DNA from 4 places in the Bradyrhizobium japonicum USDA 6 genome. Region 3 is predicted to be linked to each of the others. Evidence: riboswitches for the same ligand, from Rfam matches in the RefSeq annotation. Region 3 holds a riboswitch; each other region holds the start of a gene.

The links. A riboswitch is a leader RNA that binds a small molecule or an ion and turns the genes downstream of it on or off. The one in region 3 is predicted to bind cobalamin.
Region 1: it holds a riboswitch for cobalamin, as region 3 does, so the genes downstream of both, BJ6T_RS00040 (ribonucleoside-diphosphate reductase subunit alpha) here and BJ6T_RS39050 (hypothetical protein) in region 3, are expected to answer to the same signal.
Region 2: it holds a riboswitch for cobalamin, as region 3 does, so the genes downstream of both, BJ6T_RS48525 (TonB-dependent receptor) here and BJ6T_RS39050 (hypothetical protein) in region 3, are expected to answer to the same signal.
Region 4: it holds a riboswitch for cobalamin, as region 3 does, so the genes downstream of both, BJ6T_RS47555 (TonB-dependent receptor) here and BJ6T_RS39050 (hypothetical protein) in region 3, are expected to answer to the same signal.

Annotation. Positions count from the first base shown of each region.
Region 1 covers NC_017249.1:5,541-10,388, reverse strand. Annotated here, with positions in the region: gene BJ6T_RS00050 (GNAT family N-acetyltransferase) at 789-1,430, shown strand; partial or broken gene BJ6T_RS45085 (transposase) at 1,865-2,011, shown strand; cobalamin riboswitch at 2,137-2,307, shown strand; gene BJ6T_RS00040 (ribonucleoside-diphosphate reductase subunit alpha) at 2,412-4,355, shown strand; gene BJ6T_RS00035 (ribonucleotide-diphosphate reductase subunit beta) at 4,346-4,848, shown strand, end outside.
Region 2 covers NC_017249.1:5,026,691-5,031,538, reverse strand. Annotated here, with positions in the region: gene BJ6T_RS23820 (TonB-dependent receptor plug domain-containing protein) at 1-500, opposite strand, end outside; gene BJ6T_RS48525 (TonB-dependent receptor) at 509-1,153, opposite strand; cobalamin riboswitch at 1,268-1,481, opposite strand; gene BJ6T_RS23815 (hypothetical protein) at 1,557-1,778, opposite strand; gene BJ6T_RS47375 (hypothetical protein) at 1,907-2,164, opposite strand; gene BJ6T_RS47370 (hypothetical protein) at 2,267-2,479, opposite strand; gene BJ6T_RS47365 (hypothetical protein) at 2,632-2,808, opposite strand; gene BJ6T_RS23800 (adenylate/guanylate cyclase domain-containing protein) at 2,935-4,671, opposite strand.
Region 3 covers NC_017249.1:8,430,491-8,435,338, reverse strand. Annotated here, with positions in the region: partial or broken gene BJ6T_RS49905 (hypothetical protein) at 1-568, shown strand, start outside; gene BJ6T_RS47795 (hypothetical protein) at 1,238-1,681, opposite strand; gene BJ6T_RS39050 (hypothetical protein) at 1,720-2,166, opposite strand; cobalamin riboswitch at 2,543-2,744, opposite strand; gene BJ6T_RS48920 (transposase) at 2,982-3,104, opposite strand; gene BJ6T_RS39040 (SbcC/MukB-like Walker B domain-containing protein) at 3,505-4,848, shown strand, end outside.
Region 4 covers NC_017249.1:6,589,382-6,594,229, forward strand. Annotated here, with positions in the region: gene BJ6T_RS31105 (PepSY domain-containing protein) at 1-873, opposite strand, end outside; gene BJ6T_RS47555 (TonB-dependent receptor) at 886-3,237, opposite strand; cobalamin riboswitch at 3,353-3,554, opposite strand; gene BJ6T_RS31115 (histidine phosphatase family protein) at 3,626-4,198, shown strand; gene cobT (nicotinate-nucleotide--dimethylbenzimidazole phosphoribosyltransferase) at 4,205-4,848, opposite strand, start outside.

The DNA of each region.
Region 1 (4,848 bases), 780 kb from region 3:
CAATGCACGAAAGCTCTCGCGCGATCCCAAGTTGCGTTGTTCAGTAGGTCGACGGCGGCAGCGTCGTGGTATCCAGTCCCGTTGCCTTGATCCGACAATCGCGAATCGCGGCGATGATGCGCCGAGACAAGAACATCAAGGAGCGCGGACAACATGCGATAATTGGAAAGCCGCTGTACTACGCATATGAGTCTCGCAGACGAAAGCTCTCTCTGCCGGTGACCGCGGACACGACGTTGGCAATGGAGGTTTCGCACTTAGCATGTGTTTTGACCAAGAAACTTACGAGAACCGCTCAATACGAGACGAGGTGATGATTCCTTGCCTAGTCTGGACCTCGACGCGCGACACTTGGCTGGCTGTTTGCTCGTGCCGGAGCCCGGTTCAGGCAGCCATCGCCCGATGTTCGCCATGCCCTGACTTCTTCGCACTTGCAATATCAAAGGCGTCCTCATGTCATTCCCTTCGCGGACGGTTGCAGGCTGCCGAACCGTGTCGACCTTGAGAACGTCGGAGCTTCCTTGGGAAGGGCGGGGCGGGTTCCAGATAGGGCGTGGAAGCGCAGAAGCCCGCCAGGAATATGTAGATCCAAGCATTGCCTACCAAGGAGCCTTCGTCCGAAGTGGCCGTCAAAGTCAGCCGTCTGAGACAGGCGGAGATCTCGGAAGGGAAACCAAATGCACCCGGCGAGTCCCCGTCGGTGCATCCATTCCGCTCACCGTCAGATGTGTCGATGCCATGCTCCTCCTTGGAAGGCCAATGCCAAAACAGAGCCCCGAAACGACTTCATGACAGAAGAATCAGATATCAGATCTGCGAACGCAAACATTCGTGCAAGCACTGTCTGGACAATTGTGCTCGGCTTTGCCGCGGATCCGTTGATGCGTTGGAGCTGGCCTGACCCAAGGCAATACCTTAGAAGCATGCCTCAGTTCATTGACGCCTGTGGGGGCCGAGCATTTGCACATGGCACAGCCTACGTCGCGGGAGAGATTCGTGGCGCGGCCCTGTGGCTGCCTCCCAACGTGCAGCAAGATGAGGAGGCATTGGATGCAATCATGGCGCTATCCCTGCGCCCGGAGATTACCGAGGATATGGCACACTTGCGGCGGAGAATGGCCGAACATCGTCCCCACGAGCCACATTGGTATCTGCCACTCATTGCCGTCGATCCGAACTGGGTCGGAAAAGGGCTTGGCACGTTGCTGATGAACTACGCCCTTCAACGATGCGATGAGGACGGCATTGTTGCCTACCTCGAAAGTTCGAACCCTGAAAACATTCCCTTTTACCAACGTCACGGCTTCAAGGTCGTTGGTGAGATACAACACGGTTCTTCGCCGCCGCTCACGCCAATGTTGCGAACGGCTTCATTCCGACCCAGCAAGGCCGCGCCGCCGGATCGGCTCGTCACCCAGACTCAAGCATAGCTCCGCCTCATCCCGTTAGGATTGATTGCCAATAACCTGACATGACCGCGTTCGGTCAGGACGGCTTATGTTCGCGGCCAGACAACTGAGCACGTGAGGCGGACGCCGGGCCTGCGAAAAGCATACCAATCGTCTCTTCGGCAAAGTTGGCACGTCTGATGTGAGAGCTGGCGGGGTCAAATCCACTAAGCTGGGATATTGCCACGGGCGGCTGCATCGATTTGCGGTCGGGCTCCAGACAATTTTTGATCTAAGGCCACAGAAAGCGATGAATGGCGAGACGCGTATGGCTACCGAAACCCGATCCGGCCCAACTCAATTCGCGGACCGCGAACCGATCGATGCCAACATTCAGGATGTCCAGGGTTGCTGTTCCCCTGTTGGAGAATTTGCGACGCCACTTCCAAAGGTTTGAGCACATCTTGGCCGATCGCAGGCGCTGGGTCGTCGAGCGCACCTTTGCGTGGCTCGGCAGATGTGGGCATCTCTGCAAAGACTTCGAAGGTTCCGCCGCTACCGAGCTCGCCTGGCCGCTCGTCGCCCATCTGAGGCTCCTAACTCGCCGATTGGCCAGGCCTTGAGACATCTATGTTTTTTGAGTGAGGCTCTCAGGACAGGCGCTCGGCGAATTTCGAACCTCGACCTCGGGGCTGCTCCAACTGGTTAACTTGACTGTGCCGTCTTGACGAGTCTGGGCAAAGGCTTCTATATGTGGTGTCGTAGTGGTTTTAAATTCGCATATATGGTGGCACGGTGTTAGGGGGGAACCCATTGTGTCGGCAGCGGCTATTCCGAGGCATTAGCGCGACAGCGCTGGGAAGGCCGACAGCCGCAGCGACCCGCGAGCCAGGAAACCTACCGCGACAGAACCCATGTCCTCGGGCGGGGTGCCCGGTGGGTCGCTTGCAGCCGGGGACATTTGCCCGGTCCCCTCGCAAGTCGTCCGCACGGTCCCAGCCCCCAAATATCACGGGGTTGCCGATGTCGGCGTCTTACGATTTCGATCAGTATGGTCATCTCATTGAGCTGCCGAGTGTGCGGCAGCCCTCAGCGCAGGCAAAGCCTACCACACCTGAACTGTGTCTTGTGCAGCCCCCAGCATTGCCGGCTCCCCTGCCGAGGCCCCCCGCGCGATCGCCAACTCCGTCTGACCTTTCGCTCGATCGGTCGCGCGACGACCTGCTGACCTCGTTTGGTAGGCTGACGCTGACCGACCGCTATCTGCTCGCCGGCGAAGGCCTCCAGGACATGTTCGCCCGAGTGTCTTGCGCCTTCGCGGACAATGTTGCGCATGCCCAACGTCTATATGATGCGATGTCTCGGCTGTGGTTCATGCCGGCCACACCGGTGCTCTCCAACGGCGGCACGACGCGCGGCCTTCCGATCTCGTGCTTCCTTAACTCAGTGTCGGACTCGCTCGAAGGCATCGTCGGCACCTGGAACGAGAACGTCTGGCTTGCTTCCAATGGCGGCGGCATCGGCACCTACTGGGGTAATGTTCGCTCAATCGGCGAGAAGGCGAGGGGCGGCGTCACCTCGGGCATCATCCCGTTCATCCACGTCACGGACGGCCTCACGCTGGCGATCAGCCAGGGCTCGTTGCGGCGCGGCTCGGCGGCGGTCTATCTCGATATCCACCATCCCGAGATCGAGGAGTTCCTCGAGATCCGCAAGGCGTCTGGTGACTTCAACCGCAAGAGCCTCAACCTACATCACGGCATCAACGTCACCGACGAGTTCATGTGTGCCGTGGGCGCCGGCACCGCATTCGCTCTGCGCAGCCCGAAGACTAACGAGGTCGTCCGCGAGATCGACGCCCGCCAGCTGTGGCAACGCATCCTTGAGAACCGGCTGCAGACCGGCGAGCCTTATCTCTTGTTCATCGACACCGTGAACCGTGCGCTCCCCAAGCACCAGCGCGAGCTCGGCCTCGAGGTCTCGACCTCCAACCTGTGCAGCGAGATTACCCTGTCGACCGGCATCGATCATCGCGGCGAGGAGCGCACCGCGGTTTGCTGCCTGTCGTCGCTCAACCTCGAGACCTGGGACCAGTGGAATGAGGAGCCCGGCTTCATAGAGGACGTCATGCGCTTCCTAGACAACGTGCTCACGCACTTCATCACGGTGGCGCCGGACGGAATGAAGCGTGCCCGCTACGCCGCCCTGCGCGAGCGCTCCGTTGGCCTCGGCGTCATGGGCTTCCACTCGTTTCTCCAGGCCAAGGGCATTCCAATGGAGGGTACCTTGGCCAAGTCATTCAATCTGAACATGTTCCGAAAACTCCGTCGCGAAGCCGACGCCGCATCCGTGGCGCTCGCTCGCGAGCGTGGCCCGTGCCCGGATGCCCTGGAACGCGGCGTGATGGCGCGCTTCAGCCACAAGATCGCAATCGCGCCGACCGCCTCGATCAGCATCATCTGCGGGGGCACCAGCGCCTGCACTGAGCCGATCCCGGCCAACATCTACACCCACAAGACGCTATCCGGCGCCATCTCGGTGCGCAATCCGCACCTCGCTAAGGTGCTGGCCGCGAAAGGCGCCGACACCTCGGCGACCTGGGAGTCGATCATCGCGCACGACGGATCGGTCGCCCATCTCGACGTCCTGTCGGAGCACGAGAAAGCGATCTTTCGCACCGCCTTCGAGATCGACCAGCGCTGGATCGTCGAGCTTGCCGCCGACCGCGCCGCGTTGATTTGCCAGAGCCAGTCGATCAACCTCTATCTGCCGGCCGACGTCGATAAGTGGGACCTCCACATGCTGCACTGGACGGCGTGGAAGCGTGGGGTGAAGAGCCTCTACTACTGTCGATCAAAGTCGATCTCGCGCGCGGCGTTCGCCGGCAAAATTGCCGGGGATGCAACGCCGACGCAGCAGCCGGCGCGGCAGCGCACCGACTATGAGGAGTGCCTCGCATGTCAGTGATCGATCTATCGCGCGCCGATCCGCGCACGTTGATCGGCAAGGGACGCGTCGGCCTCCTTGACTCGACCGGCAGCTACGACGTCGATCGCTATGCCTGGGCTTACGAGTTCTGGAAGCGCCAGCAGCAGACCCACTGGATGGGCGAGGAGGTGCCGCTCGGCGCCGACCTCAACGACTGGGCTTCGGGCCGCGTCACCGACAGCGAGCGCGCGCTGCTCACCCAGATCTTCCGTTTCTTCACTCAGTCGGACATCGAGGTCGGCGACAACTATTTCAAGCGGTACATTCCGATCTTCCAGCCACTCACCGTCCAGATGATGATGGCCGCTTTCACTAACATGGAGACGGTTCATATCGACGCCTATGCCCTGCTACTCAAGACGCTCGGTATGCCTAAGACCGAGTTCGAGGCATTCCGCGGCTATGCGCAGATGCGCGCCAAGGCGGACTACATGCACGAGTTCGGCGTCGACAGCGTGGCGGATGTCGCCCG
Region 2 (4,848 bases), 3.4 Mb from region 3:
ATCGTGGCCATCGCGTTGCCGGGCGAGATGTTGTAGTTCCAGTGATTGGTGTAGTTGACGCCGAAATAGCTCTTCATCCGGTCGTCGAGAGCAGACCAGACCGCCTCCCCGCGCGTGAAGAGCTGGTGCACCGTCTGCGTGCTTTGCGCAGCCGCGGGAAAGCTCGCGAATGTGACGGGATCGAAGGTATCTCCGGTAAAGCGCAGGGTTGCGTCAGTGTACCGCGCGACGCCGTTGAGCGTCAGGTGTTCGCTCAGTTCGGCGCCAAGCTTCGTCGAATAGGTCATATTGTCGTAGTTGTTGCCGATCGCCTTCTGCCCCGGCGGCAGCAATTCGACCGGCGTCACCGGCACGTCGTTCGCGTGGAAATGCGCAACGTTGAAGGCATAGTTGAAGTGGTCCTGTGAACCGCTCAGGCCTGCGGTTTGATTGAACGTTCCGAACGAGCCTCCCTCGACCGAGCCGGTCGCGCGGGCGGGACCGTCGCCCTTCTTCGTCACGATGGAGATCACGCCCCCAGCGCGTCTGCGCCGTAGAGACCGCCCTGCGGACCGCGCAGGACTTCGATCTGCTGAATGTCGGAGGTGAGCAACTGGCCGAAATCAAACGAACGGTTCGGGTTGCCGGGATCGCTGACGTCGATGCCGTCGATCAGGACCTTGGTGTGGTTGGAATTCGTTCCGCGCATGAAGATCGACGTCTGTCCGCCCGGACCGCCGGTCTGCACGAGGTTCAGGCCAGGAACCGCGCTCAGCGCATCGGATGCGGTCCGGCGCTGATCGCGCTCGATGTCTCTGGCGGTCAGAACCGTCACCGAGCTCGCAACCAGATTGGTCGGAGTGACAATATCCGTCGGACTGACGACGACCGTCGGAAACAGGTTGGCCGCGGATACCCCGGCAACCGGGGACGACGCCGGCACCCACTCGGGCTTCGGCACGCGAGCGACGCGCCGCTGCGCGGGCTGGTCGGGCGCACGCCGCACGACTTGCGGCTTGGCCGCACGCTCGGTCGCCGCGACCTCGACCGCCGGCAGCAGATCGGGCGATGCCGATTGCTGGGCCTGGGCAATGGACAGATCAAGTGAAGACAGGGAAACGAGCAAGACCAAGCCGGTGCGGAAGCGCCTGGCGGCAAAGACAATACGGGACACTCTTGTAACCTCGGTATGACGTCAGTGGCACGTCACAGCGAACGAGGTTTCACGGCGGAGCGTTCGATTGCTCCGGTGAAGCTAATGTCTGTACTCCCCGACCGACATCTTCGCGTGTGACCACGGTTGACGGCAGGTCTCCTGGCTCGCGGGTCGTTACCTTGCGTCGCCTTCCCAGGACCGAGATTCCCAGTGGCATATGACGAAAGATTCACCGCTTACAGTTGCGGGGGCAGCCGCGGCGTTGAGAATATCCCGGTATCGGGAAAACCTCGCACCACGTTCCCTTTTGATCTCCGTGAGGAGAACCGTCACCGGCCAATCTAGGGGGCGGGCAAGCGGAGAGTCAATCGGCCGGTTGCATCACGGTCAAAGCACCGCACCGGAGATTGAGCCGGCGCAATCAGGCCGGCTCCCGCTCCGAACGCGTCCTGATCACCGCCCGCTCGCCGGCATCGACGAGCTGGCCGATGCCGGTGCGGCCCGTGAGCGCGCAGCGGATGATGTTCTCGGCAACGGACCTGCGAAAGCGATGGTCCTCGCCGACCGGGCGATTGCGGCAGACCCGATCCAGCGCCAGCTTCATGTTGATCCGGGTGCGGGTATCGAAATGCTCGCTGATCATTCGCAGGGCCTCGATGCGTTGATGTCGGAGCGGAAACGCGTCGGCGCAGGCCGGGTTCCAAAAACGGACCGCGCAAGGTGTTGCGCAGAGCTGACTGCGCCCGATCTCTCGGTCCTGTGACAGGCGGGCTACGCCCGCCCTCTTGGCCGCTGGGCCGGAGCCCAGGCCGCGGTGACGTCGCGCAGCGGGGCGTCGCTGCGCCGGATCGGGGTCAGCTCACCGGAGGCCGAGATGATGGCGGTCTCCTCGCGGCGACAGCGCGGGCATACGAAGCGGACCTCGTGCGGCGACGCCGACCAGCTCGAACGTTTGACGTTGGCCGCCATCGGCCATGCATCGCAATGCGAGCACGACACCAGAAACCGACCGGGATCGAGCATACCCATTCCATAGGACTCCGCGTCCTGCCTGCTCCTTCAATGACTGACCCATGTGAATCGTTCCGGTGCCCGAGCACCGTCACCCCTAGCTCCAGGCAGCGACGCCGCTCAGTGGGCGCCCTTGAGGGTGCATGACGTGGTGCAGGTGACGGTGTTGCCGTGGTCGCACGCCTTGCAGGCGGCAACGCACTGGTTCATGTCGCGGGGATTGTAGGAGCTGTAGTTCCGCATCGCACAGACCGGGGTCGAGCCGGTGATGTCCTGCTCCTGATTGCAGGCGGCCGTCATGAGCGCGAAGATGAGGACTGCAACAAGGCGCATGGGATTGCCCTGGTAGGGAGCGGCAAAGCGACATCGGCGAGGTACGCTGCGCAGCAACGGATCTCGGCATTCCCACCGCGAGCAATCATGGATCGCGCCGCCCGCATCCCGGAGGATGCGCGCCAAACATTAAGAACGGCTTGCAGTCGGCGTCAGGCCGCGGCCTTGGTCGCGATCACCTTCCGCATATCAACCGCCAGCTGACGGTACTGCTCCGAGAGTTTCAGATAGAACTCGCGCTTGGTGCTGTCGGTTGCGAGCTTGGCGATCAGCTCGCATTCGGCGGTGAGCGTCTCGAACCGTTCCAGCCTGTCCTGAAGTTCTGTCATCGGCGTGTCCCCATCAAACGCCTCAAGGGACGACTAACCTAAGCCCGGGAATTAGGTCACTGCGAACATCGTTATCGAGTAGAAGCGTTTTTTCCGGCAAGGGCGGTGCCGGCCCGGCAAGGACGGCTATTTCTGCTCGAGCCGCCAAGCGCCGTCCCAATTGGCGTCCGGCGGATTGGCCTCGAACTGCGCGATGCGGCCGAGCAGCGTGCGCGAGGGACCGTCGCCGGGCACGGCTTCGAGCGCCGTGTTGAACGCGGCGCGAGCCTCGTCGAAGCGCCGGTCGCGATAGGCGGCGAGGCCTTCGGCATAATGCGTGCGCAGGCTCTGCTGCGGGACGCTGAGCCCGTGCGCCTTGCTCATCACCTCGAAAATGGCTTGTGGCGCACTCTGCCCGGCCACCGCGAGACGATCGATCTCGCGCAGCTCGCAGCTCGAGCCGATCACGTCCGCACTGGCCTGCGAGATCAGGATGCGGGTGCCGTAGGTCTTGTTGACGGCCTCCAACCGTGAAGCCAGGTTCACAGCGTCGCCCATCACGGTGAAGCTCATCATCAGTTCGGAGCCGATGCTGCCGGTCAGGACCTCGCCGGTGGCGATGCCGATCCGCAGATCGCACGGCGCCGGCATGGCGCGGATGCCGAGCAGGTCCGGCAACTGCTTCTGGAGCGCGGGCACCTGGTCGGCCATGTCGATGGCGGCGAAGCAGGCGAGCAGCGCCGGCTCGTCCTCCTCGATGAACGGAGGCCCCCAATAGGCCATGATGGCATCGCCGATATATTTATCGATGACACCGCGATTGTTCCTGATGGGACCGGACATCACCGTGAAATAGTGGTTCATCACCTTGACGAGGCCGCGCGGGGTCATGCCCTCGCTCATCGAGGTGAAGCCGCTCATGTCGCAAAACATGATGGTCATCACCCGGCGCTGGCCGTCGATGGCGACCTCCGGTCGGTCGATCAGCCCCTGCACCACCTTGGGATCGATGTAGCGGCCAAAGGTCTCGCGGATGCGCTCATTGTGCCTGAGTTGCTCGACCATGCGATTGAAGGCGGCGGCGAGCTCGCCGATCTCGTCCTGGGTCGAGACCGTGATCGGCCTGTCGAAGCGACCGGCCTCGACCTCGCGGGTACCGGCGAGCAGCAGGCGCACCGGCCGCGTGATGCCGCTCGAGACCAGCAACGCAAAGGCAAATCCGACCACCGCTGCGAGGATGGTGACGATGCCGGAGATGATGATAGCCTTCCGCTGTTGGCCGACCACGGTCGACGTCGAGGCATAGACCTGCTTGAGCATGTCGGCACGAATGCCGTCAACCCTCTGGTTGAACTGGTCGCGCAGCGCGTCGAGATGCTCCAGCGTGCCGCGCGCCTCCGGCATCTGCTTGGCATCGATCTGCTTGAGGAGCTTAGCGTGCGCCTCGTTCATGCCCTGGCGCAGCTCTGTGACGGCGGTCTCGATGCGGGTGTCGATCCGCGCCAGCGCGGCATTGTCCGACGGCGTCCTGGAATCGTCGATGATCGCGTTGATGTGGCTGCGCGCGTCCGAGGTCTCCGCCTCGATCTTGCGGTCGGCCTCCTCGAACTCTTTCAGCCGTGCAGCGTACGCCTCCTCGTCCGGGGCTTCCTGCATCTTCATCATGACCATGCGCCGCAGCGCCACCGACCGCTCCAGCGAGCGGATATTGGCGCGCGCCAGATCGCCATAGGCCGGGATGTAGCGGTTGGTCAGCTCGTCCAGGAGGACCCCGACCTGGCTCGACATCACCATCGAAAGAATCGAGGTGACGAGCATCAGGACGATCAATCCGAGGGCGATCCCGACGATCTTGCGCCTGATCGACTGGTTGAAAAGTGGCATGAGCGGTGGGGTCAAGAGCTGAGAGGACCGGTTGGGAACTCAATACACCGGTTTTGGCGGCGGGAACACGCGCAATCTGGCCCTTGCGTCGCCCCTGACCGCGCGCAACCGTCGCGCGAACCCCATTCGTTAACAAAGGCTAAAGACGATACCCTTTCCGCCATTTCGGAAGTTCCC
Region 3 (4,848 bases):
GTCAAGGAATTCGCCACGGCTATTAAAGCTCCTGAGGTGAACGTGGGCGGCTTCGCGCTTGCTTTGCTGGTGCTCATCTTCAGCAGGGTCACCCGATTCCATGATCGGATTTCGGACATATTTAAGATCAGGGCGAGGTTCGACCGCGCTAACATCCTTCTCCCTCTGGCTGTCATGTCGGGTGCGCAGATGTCGGCCCGTCAGGTGGCAAATCTCAAACGCGACCGCCATCCCCTCGTGAGAGCGACGTTCTACAAATACGCGTCCAGCCGAAGCGAACATCCGCTCGTCGACAAGCACGACATCGAAAGCGCATTGGAGGCTTGGCACATATTGGGTTGCCTTGGAGTGGCTCTTCATACTCACAGGCTTCGCGGTCTTATCCGCCTTCGCCAGGGCAGCTTGGTTTCTGATCATTTTTTGGACCGCCTCGATGGCCGCGCTTCTATTTATGCATCTTCGGTATGGATTGCTGGAACGAAGGGCGGATCCCCAGATCCAACAGATAGCCGGGAATGCCGAGGCAAGTGCAGGCAACCGCCAAGCATTCACAGAGGCGGCCATCTGATGTGGTACAAGATCGGGAAGGATATCATCGTCCGGAGCGAAAACGCAGCCAAGCCGGAAACACAGAGTTGGGCCTATCTTAAGAAGCTGATCTCGCGTCTCGAGCCAATTCATTCCAGCTTCGACTTTGGCTGCGGCAAACTGCGTTACGAACGGGCAATAGCCAAAACCACCGGCGAACTTGCGTTGGTGGATTCGGAAGTGCAGCTTTCAAGGGGTCAAATGATCCGCGGTCGTTCGACCACCATCCGCGATTACGTCGGCAAATCAAATCACGTCCACGCCCTCACCGTGGGTCAGTTTGCCTCCCATGACCGGAGATACGACCGCGGCTTCTGCATAAACGTTCTTTCTGTGATCCCATCGGCAAGCGTGAGACTTGGCATCGTTCAACTGATGAGAGCTAAGCTAAAGCCAAACGGCACTTGCTTGTTTGTGACGCTCTATCGCAATTCTGATTTTACAAGGATGCAGAATCTCCCGAATTGTCAACCATACGGCAACGGCTTCCTCATGGACTCGCTTAGGGGCCATTCCTTCTACGGCCTCATCCCGCCGGACGATCTCGCCGGATTGGTTAAGCGTGCAGGCTTCTCGGTCGAGTCGATCGTGCTGGATGAAGGCTCCGCATACCTGTGGGCCCGAACTCCGGACGGGCGACCTGGACCGATCAATTTCGAAATCCGTGACTGCGGAGAACTTTCAGATTCGATCTCAGCCAAGCGTGAGCAACCGCAGCTCGGCAAGGTAGACCAGGCCGGCAGAGACGGCGCTTGGATCCTGAGCAGCAGCCGCGGGGGCTCAAGTCACATCGACGACCTGTCCCGCTTAGGTTCGTCTGCTTCCGATAGTCGGCGATCTGCTGTCTGTAGTGGCCGATGCTCGGCGCATCCGGAGCCACGTCGCTCTTCCAATCGACGACCGCGTCGATGGCGCCGGCCTCGTCGAACGCGATCGCGTCAACCTGTCCGGAGAGCAGGACCTTGCCGCCTTCGTGAGTCTGGCTTCCGAACAACGGGAGCTCGGGGGCGAGACGCGGTCGCGGCGTCACGACGTCCGGAAGAGCGAGCGTCCGCAGCACCGTGGCGGTCAGTTCGACGGCGCTGATGCCCATCTTCGGATCCTCCGCCGGTTCGTGCCCCATCTGCCGGATCAGTTCCGCAGCCCGCGTTTCAAGTCCGCCCTGGCGTCGCAGGCTTCTCCGGTCAGCACCTCCTCGATTAGCTTGTGAAGGATGGTGCCACGCGTCGAACTTCTGAGAACGGCAGCAGGCTCCGCAGCGCCGGTTTCCGGAATTTCCCCGCTTTCGATCTTCGCTTCTGGCTCGTCCACCTGATCAAGTTCGCTCCGGCTCGGGCGACGCCAGATCACGGTCTTGCGCACATCGAAGATAGCGGTCGCCTCGGCGGCGAAGGTCTCGCGGGTCTGCCCGTTCTCTAGCGGCGTGACGTTCCTTTCCTTCGCGGTGCCGACGTCGTTCGGGTTGATCGCCGGGAGACCAGCCAGGCCCAAATCGACGAGCTTTGCCCAGCACTTGTCCGACAGGTCGGCGGAGTGCCTAGGCAGGATCAGCAGGTCGCGCGCCCGGGTCGCGGCCACGTACCAGAGGCGTACGCGCTCGCGCCGCTGCTGCTGCCGCGGTGACGGTGTTGCCCCACGGATTGGCCGAGGAGACAATCACGGATTGAGCAGTTGCGGAGGCTGTGCGGACGCCGATCCCGCTGCGGCGATCGAGGCCAGCACGATTCCTAGCGTCAATGCTGACCCGGACAGCCAGCGCTGTTTGAGCAGGATTGAAGTTGACGCCGAAACTCGCGCCGGCACGGCTACTACGTTTGAAATGAAAACGGTGATGACCACGGGCGAAACAAAAAGCCGTCACGCACATTCGCCGTGAGCGGCAGCCGTTCGCCCCGAATGCGGCAGATCTCGATCGGCTTTGCAACGTCTTGGAGCACCCCGCCCCTGCGTCAGTCCATGACCACGACCGGCAGCAAGGTTTCCTGGCTCGCGGGTTGACGCCTCCGACCACCTTCCCAGGTTCGAACGAACGAACCCAATGGCCCAACTGTCGTCGGCTCGCCGCTTACAGTTGCGGGGGCAGCTTCGGCCTTGTCCGTGAGGACGCACCGTATTCCCTTGATACGCCTTTCGGCGCTACCGATAACCAGACTGAAGGCCCCTCATAACCGAGTCAAGCAAGGGGCGTGAATCGAGTGCTGAGTGACACAACATGTGACAGTTTAGCCCGTCCTATTCGTGAGAGTGCGTTTTTCTAGTCCGATTGATGTGGCCGCACATCTGCTCTGACGAGGCGCACAGGATTGCCTTCGGCTTTTCACCGCCTGACGACCCGTACTTTGCAACGCGCTTGAGGGATAAGTTGGGCGAACGGGGGGCGGACGCCCCGCCGGTCAAGGACTGAGCGGCAGCAGCGCGCCGGGCAAGCCGCGGATCAGGTCGGCTTCGGGACATGCCGCGGCGAACGCAAGGCGAATGCGGCTCGTGGTCTCGACCACACGGGCAGCGAGTTTCAAGAGACTCCGCCTCGACGGCATTTGCGATGTTCGTTTCGATCTTCTCTAGCAAGATCGACCTGATCTGAGGATCGAGGGGCGACTCCGACGTCGAAAGCCCAGCCAAATGTCCCAGCTCTTTGATGCGGCCGTGATGGCCGGCTCGGGTGCCGTTTACATGTCTCAACCGTTCGCACAGTGTATCGAAGCCGGCTTGTCCGCCTATGATCGCCCTGCCTGTCGTGCTGAGCATGTCCGGTGTTAGCCCTGCGAGGTACTTCACGCTGACCCTGAACCGCGCGTCGCGATCTGCAAGGCAGAACGCCATTGCGACGATGGCGTCGAACAGCGCGGAATTCGAGAGGTCATGGTACTCCGCGGGGAGAAGCTTGCGCGCAGCCTGCTTACGGCTAGGGTCAGGGTGAACGAGACCAACCACGAAGTCGAAGGCTTCTTCGTCGGGAATCTCGACGAGAGATTGCTCGAAATCGCGCAAGTCGACGGTCGGAAGGAGCAGATGCGCCAACAGCTTCAGGCCGAACGGCAGCAATTGCTCCAGCAACTTGCTGGATCGGCGGGAGATGTCCGGCGCGCGGAGGATGAGGCACGGCTGTTCGAAGCCATGTTCGCGCAATTCCAGGCCATCCGCGACTCTGGCCTGACCTGCTTTGGATGCGGCGAGGAATTGGCTGCTTTCGATCGCAAGCTGGCGGAAATCGGCAAAAATATCGAAGACGCCAAGCGGAATCGCGATCCCAAGCTCGTTGCCGATCTGGAGCGCCTAGCCGCGGAGGTCAAGACGGCAAACCGGCTCAAGACCGAGACACAGGATGCGTCGACCCGGGCACACAGCGCGAAAGACAGGGCCGAGGGCGCGTATGAAGACTACATGAAGAACAATCGTGAAGTCCTGGCGGTGGCACGTCGCGCCCGCGCGCGCCAGCTGCTGGACGGATTCCCGCAATCGAGGGAGATGAGCGACTACCGGTCGAAGGTGGCCGAAATGGCGGCTCAGTCCTTGTCGGACCGCATCGCTGGGCTGACGGCGGACCGTGAAAACCGTTCTACCAACCGGCGCTCCACCCTGATGAGGGAAATGACGGGCGCCGTGAACAAGCACGGGCAGGACTTCTATCTCGTGCCGCCGTTCACCGCCGAGGAGGCGACGCCGTCGGCCGTCGAGCAGTGGGCGGTCGCCGAAAAGGACCGATTGGATGGGCATGAATTGGTCCAGTACGCGGAGCAGTGTCGGAACGCTGAGACGGAGATGACCTCGGCATTCCGGGACGACCTTCTCCATCGGCTCGACGATGCCTTCACCGGCATCAAGTCCACCCTGAACGAGCTCAACCGCCACCTGAAGGACCGCCAGTTCCACGGGCGCGACTACTACTCGTTCAAGGCGCTCGAGGCCCCGACCCACGTCGACATGATCGAGCTCGTCGAGGAATCAAGAAAGCCTGAATTCAATCTGCCGCTTTTCGGGGATCGTAGCGAGGATGCGAGTTCTCCGATGATGCGCGCCGTGCGTCAGATCGAGGAGATCCTGTCGAAGCCGGACGCGCGGACCGAGGAAATCGAGGATCCGCGCAAGTATTTCAACTTCGAGCTCTACATCCAGGATGCCGATGGTAAGATCCGCTCGTCGTTGACGAGCCGCGCCGGCACGGGATCCGGCGGCGAGGGCCAGTTGCCGTTCTATATCGCCATCGGCGCCTCATTGGCCGCGACGTACCAGAACCGGCGCACCGGCGAGAGCGGACTG
Region 4 (4,848 bases), 1.8 Mb from region 3:
GCCTGCTTCGGTGGGGGTCAGCTCACCGCGCGAGAACAGCCGGCCGTGATCCATCGAGAGCCAGCCACTGAAGCTCCAGGTCAGCACGAAAACGGTCGCGACGAGACCAATGATGTGGTGCAGTGCGTGCCAGCCGCGATAAGGCGACGAAACCCCGCACCTTCGAATCCTGATCCTGATAATTCCAAGCACCGCGCCGAGCGTCGCGGCGATAAAAGCCACCAGCGACAATGTCGAGACCACCTGATCCCAAAGGGACCAGTTGCTCCTCAGGACCGTCGGATAGATCCAGTGCAGGACGCTGCCGGCCAAATTCCATCCGCGCTCGCTGCGGGTCGTATCCAGCACGACTTCGCCGGTGCGCGAGGAGACATAGACCTCGGTTCCGGCCGCATCGCCAAGAGCGACGCGCAACAGAGGCCGGTGTCGATCAAACCCGTTCGGCACGCTCCATTGATCATAATCCGCGCCCGCCATCATCACCGCTCGCGCGGCATCGAGCCCGCGTTGCCGGGCATGATCGCGCGCGATAGCGACCGCGACGTCGGCGGACGTCACTGATGCATCCCGTCCGTCGGAGGCATGGACCGCGCCCACGCGCGACGGACTCGACACGACATAGACCGGCCCGTCGCTCCGCCGGAGCAGGCGAACGCGCGTGGCGTCCGCGATCCCGCTCGCGGCGACGGCATCCGCGACCGCAATCCTCACCTCTCCGCCAGCCACCGGCGCGAGCCCGGAAAAACGTTCCGCTTCCGTCAATGACGGAAACGGGACGAAGTGCATCACGATTCCGCTCGCGAACCACATCGCGAACAACAGGCAGAACGCGATCCCGAGCCAGCGATGTAGCAGGACGATCGCGTTCATCATGTGGTCAACGCCCTACCATTTGAACGCGGCCGAGAGCTCATAGGTCCTGGGCGCGCCGAGCAGGATCTGGTCGGGATAGAACGGATCGCCCCAGATCGCGTAGCGCTTATCAGTAATGTTGCGCACGCGGAAGGTCAGGCGGGCCTGGTCGACCGCGTTGAACACGGTCCTGGGGATGTCGACGAAGGCATAGACGTCAGCGACGGTATACGCCTTCATCGTCACGACGTTGGCGTCGGTGTTGTAGCGGTCGCCGACATAACGGCCGGTGATGCCGAGCTCTACCGGCCAGGGCGTGAAGAACCGGTACGACGCACCGGCATTGGCCACGACGCGCGGCACGTTCGGCGGCGTGTTGCCGGAGAACGAGCCGCCCACGAAGTTGTAGTCGGCATAGCGCGCGTCGACATAGGCAATATTGCCCCAGACACGCAAGGGATCGATCGGGCGCACCGCAGCGGCAAGCTCGACACCTTTCGATTCCTGCCGTCCCGCAATGTTGAGCGTCTGGCCGCCGGCTGCCGCATAGACGTTTTTGCGCACGATGTCATAGGCCGAGAACGACCACTCCGCCCGGTTGTCCCATAATAGATGCTTGACGCCGGTCTCGTAGGTGCGCGCGGTGGTCAGGTCCAGGTTCTGGGTCGGAGCAAGCAGGAAGATGTTGTTGGCCGAGATGTCGGCGCCGGTGGCATACTGGCTGAAGAAGGTTAAGCCGGGGACGGCGTCCCACGTGTAGCCGATACGGCCGGTGACGGGCGCCCAGCCCTTCGTGAACGGGAAATTCGCATTCACCAGGCCGTTCTGGTCAGTCGAGTTACGGTCAAGCCCGATATGCTCGACGCGCAGGCCGCCAATCAACGCGAAGGTCCGCGTGAGCTTCAGCCGGTCCTCGAACGACAGCGCCTCGTTATCGATGCGCGCGGTCTGTTGCTTGGTCGTGAGATCGCCGTAAAGGCCGCGATCAGGATCGACCAGCGAGACAAAATCGTTCGGGAAGTTCGCCGCGCCCGGCCTCACAAAGTCGAGGTAACTCGACGAGAGCGTCGTTGCCATGCGGTTGTCGAAGCCTGCGATATTGGCATCCCAGATCAGGTCCGTGATGTTGCCGACGAGGCGCTGGCTGTGCGCGACGTAGAAGCGCTCGCGATACACCTGGTTCTTGACGGAGTCGAACGCCTCGATCTCGTTGTTGAACCAGGTGCGCTCTGCGCCGTAACCATAGGCCTGGCTCTTCAGCGTCAGGTCAGGCGCCAACTTCAACTCGAAGCCACCGCGCAACCACACTTCCTGCGCGACGTTGCGGTTATCGAGGACGTTGTAATTGGTGTTGAAGGTGCGGTCGTCGATCGTGACGGCGCCAAGATCGGTCCTGTTGAAGTAGTTGCCCGAAACAATGCCGCTCGTCGCATGCGAGCCGCTGAAGGCGATCGGCACCAGCGGTGCGCCCCAATAGGCCTTCGAGCGATCTTCCCGGTACTCGATCGCACCCCAGATCTTGAGGCTGTCGGAGATGCGGTAATTGAGCTGGCCAGACACATCCAGCGTCTTGGTATTGGTGTCGTCGGCAAAGCCGTTGAGCGAGGCGCGGCTGACATCGAAGCGGTAGTCGAGCCCCTGCAAATTGGTGCTGCCGCCCGAGCCGTAATGGACGCCGAAAGAGTTCAGCGAATCCCAGGAGAAATCCGCCTCGTTCCGGATCGCCCCGGTGTGCGGCTGCTTGGTGACGAGGTTGATCGACCCGCCGGCCGCGCCCTCACCCGATATCAGCGAGGCCGGGCCCTTCAGAAATTCCACGGCTTCGAGATTGGCGGTGTCCGTGATCCGCGAGGTCATGTTCTGCGGACCGATCTTGATGCCGTTGTAGAGCATGTTGATCTGGCTGTTGGTGAAGCCACGCATGGAGAAAGCCGCGGGCTCGGCCGGATTGTCGCCGGAGGTGACGCCGACAGCGCCCTGCGCCACCTCGGACACGGTGCGATAGCCCTGCTCGCGCATGGTCTCGGCCGAGATCACCTCGACGGTCGCGGGTATCTGCCGTACGGTCAGGCCGAGCCGCGAGGCGCTTTCAGCCACAACATTCGTATTGAGGGGTGTCTGCACTCCCGCGCTCGCCGCGGCGGGCTTTGGCGCTGCTGTCGCCGCGGCCGCGGATCTGCGCGATTGCGCGCGGCGAGCGGTTTGCCCTTCCCGGCCTGCTGGCCTCGCCTGCTTGCGGGATTGGGCCGGCGACACCTCGACAGGCGGCAGCGGTTCGCGAGCCTGCTGCGCCACGGCGGCAGGCAGATCGAGGGCGGCAAAGGATGTGAGCGCGGCGGACGCGAGCAGGAAGCAACGCGGCCGTACAGGACGAATGGAAGACACAGTTCGGGACCTCGGTATGACGTCAGTGGCACGTCACAGCGAACCAGGTCCCACCTTCGGCCTTTCAGCCTTCCAATGAAGCCGAATGTCTGTACTCCCCGACCGACATCTTCGCGTGTGACCACGGCTGACGGCAGGTCTCCTGGCTCGCGGGTCAGTACCTTGCATCGCCTTCCCGGGACCGAGATACCCAGTGGCTCGTGACGCAAGATTCGCCGCTTACAGTTGCGGGGGCAGCCGCGGCATTGGGGACAAAATCCCCGCACCGCATTCCCTTTTCATCCCCACTCGGGGAAACCGTCAAAGCCATCTAGGATTACCGACAAGACAGAGTCAATGTGCCGGCGCGACGATATTACCACAGCGACCAACTTCCTTGGAGATAGGCATGGAAGGCGAAACCTTCCTCTGGCTGATACGGCATGCGCCCGTCGACGGCGTCAAGGGGACGATCCATGCGGCCGACGCGCCCGCCGACCTCGGCGATCGCGTGCAACTGCAGGCGTTGCGGCAGAGGCTCCCGCCAGATGCTGCGAGCTTTGCGAGCCCGGCGCGACGTACGGTTGAGACGGCGCGCGCGCTGGGACTCGAACCCGCGCTGGTGCCCGAATTCGGCGAGCAGGATTTTGGCGCCTGGACCGGCCGGCGGCATGACGAGCTCGCCGCGACTGGCGGCGAAGCCTATGTGCAGTTCTGGAGCGATCCGGCGCACGGGCGGCCGCCGGACGGCGAAAGTTTCGAGGATCAGGTCGCGCGCGTCCGGCTGGGTCTCGCGCAAATCGGCGCCGGCCCGGCGACGCTCGTCGTGCATTCCGGCACCATCCGCGCCGCGCTCTGCATTGCGCTGGATCTGACACCACAAGCGGCCCTGCGCTTCGTGGTCGATCCGTTGTCACTGACCCGGATCGACCGGCTCGCCGCGGGCTGGCGCGTCGTCGCGGTCAATCAGCGCGCGGCTTGAGCCGGATCAGGCCGGGCGATCCGGCACGTTGGCCTGCGCGAAGGTCGCCATGCCGTTGTGGAGGCTGCACGCGAGCCGCACCAGCGGCAGCGCGACGGCAGCACCCGATCCTTCGCCGAGCCTGAGATCGAGGCTGATCAACGGCTGCACGTTCAGCGCGCGCAGCACCAGCCGATGCCCCTGCTCCGCCGATTGATGCGACGGCAGCAGGAATGGCTGACACGACGGGTTCAGCCGCACCGCCGCCAGCGCTGCCACCGATACGATGAAGCCATCGATCAACACGGGAATGCGGGCTTGCGCAGCCGCAATGATGGCGCCGCAGATCGCCGCGATTTCGAGGCCCCCGACGCCGCACAGGATCTTTTCCGGCGAAGCGCCCGCAACGCCATGCCGCGCGATCGCAGCGTCGATCACGCGCGCCTTGTGCGCACGGCCGGCCGCATCGACGCCGGTACCGCTGCCCGCGATCTCCTCGGCACTGATGCCGAGCAGGCTCGCCGCAATCGCCGCCGACGTCGTGGTATTGCCGATGCCCATCTCGCCGAAGATCAGGAGATCGGGCCTGCCGGCGTCTGCGCGCGCGACTGCGCGCTGACCGGCTTCGAAGGCGAATGCCAGCTCCGTGGGGGTGAGTGCGGCTTCCACGC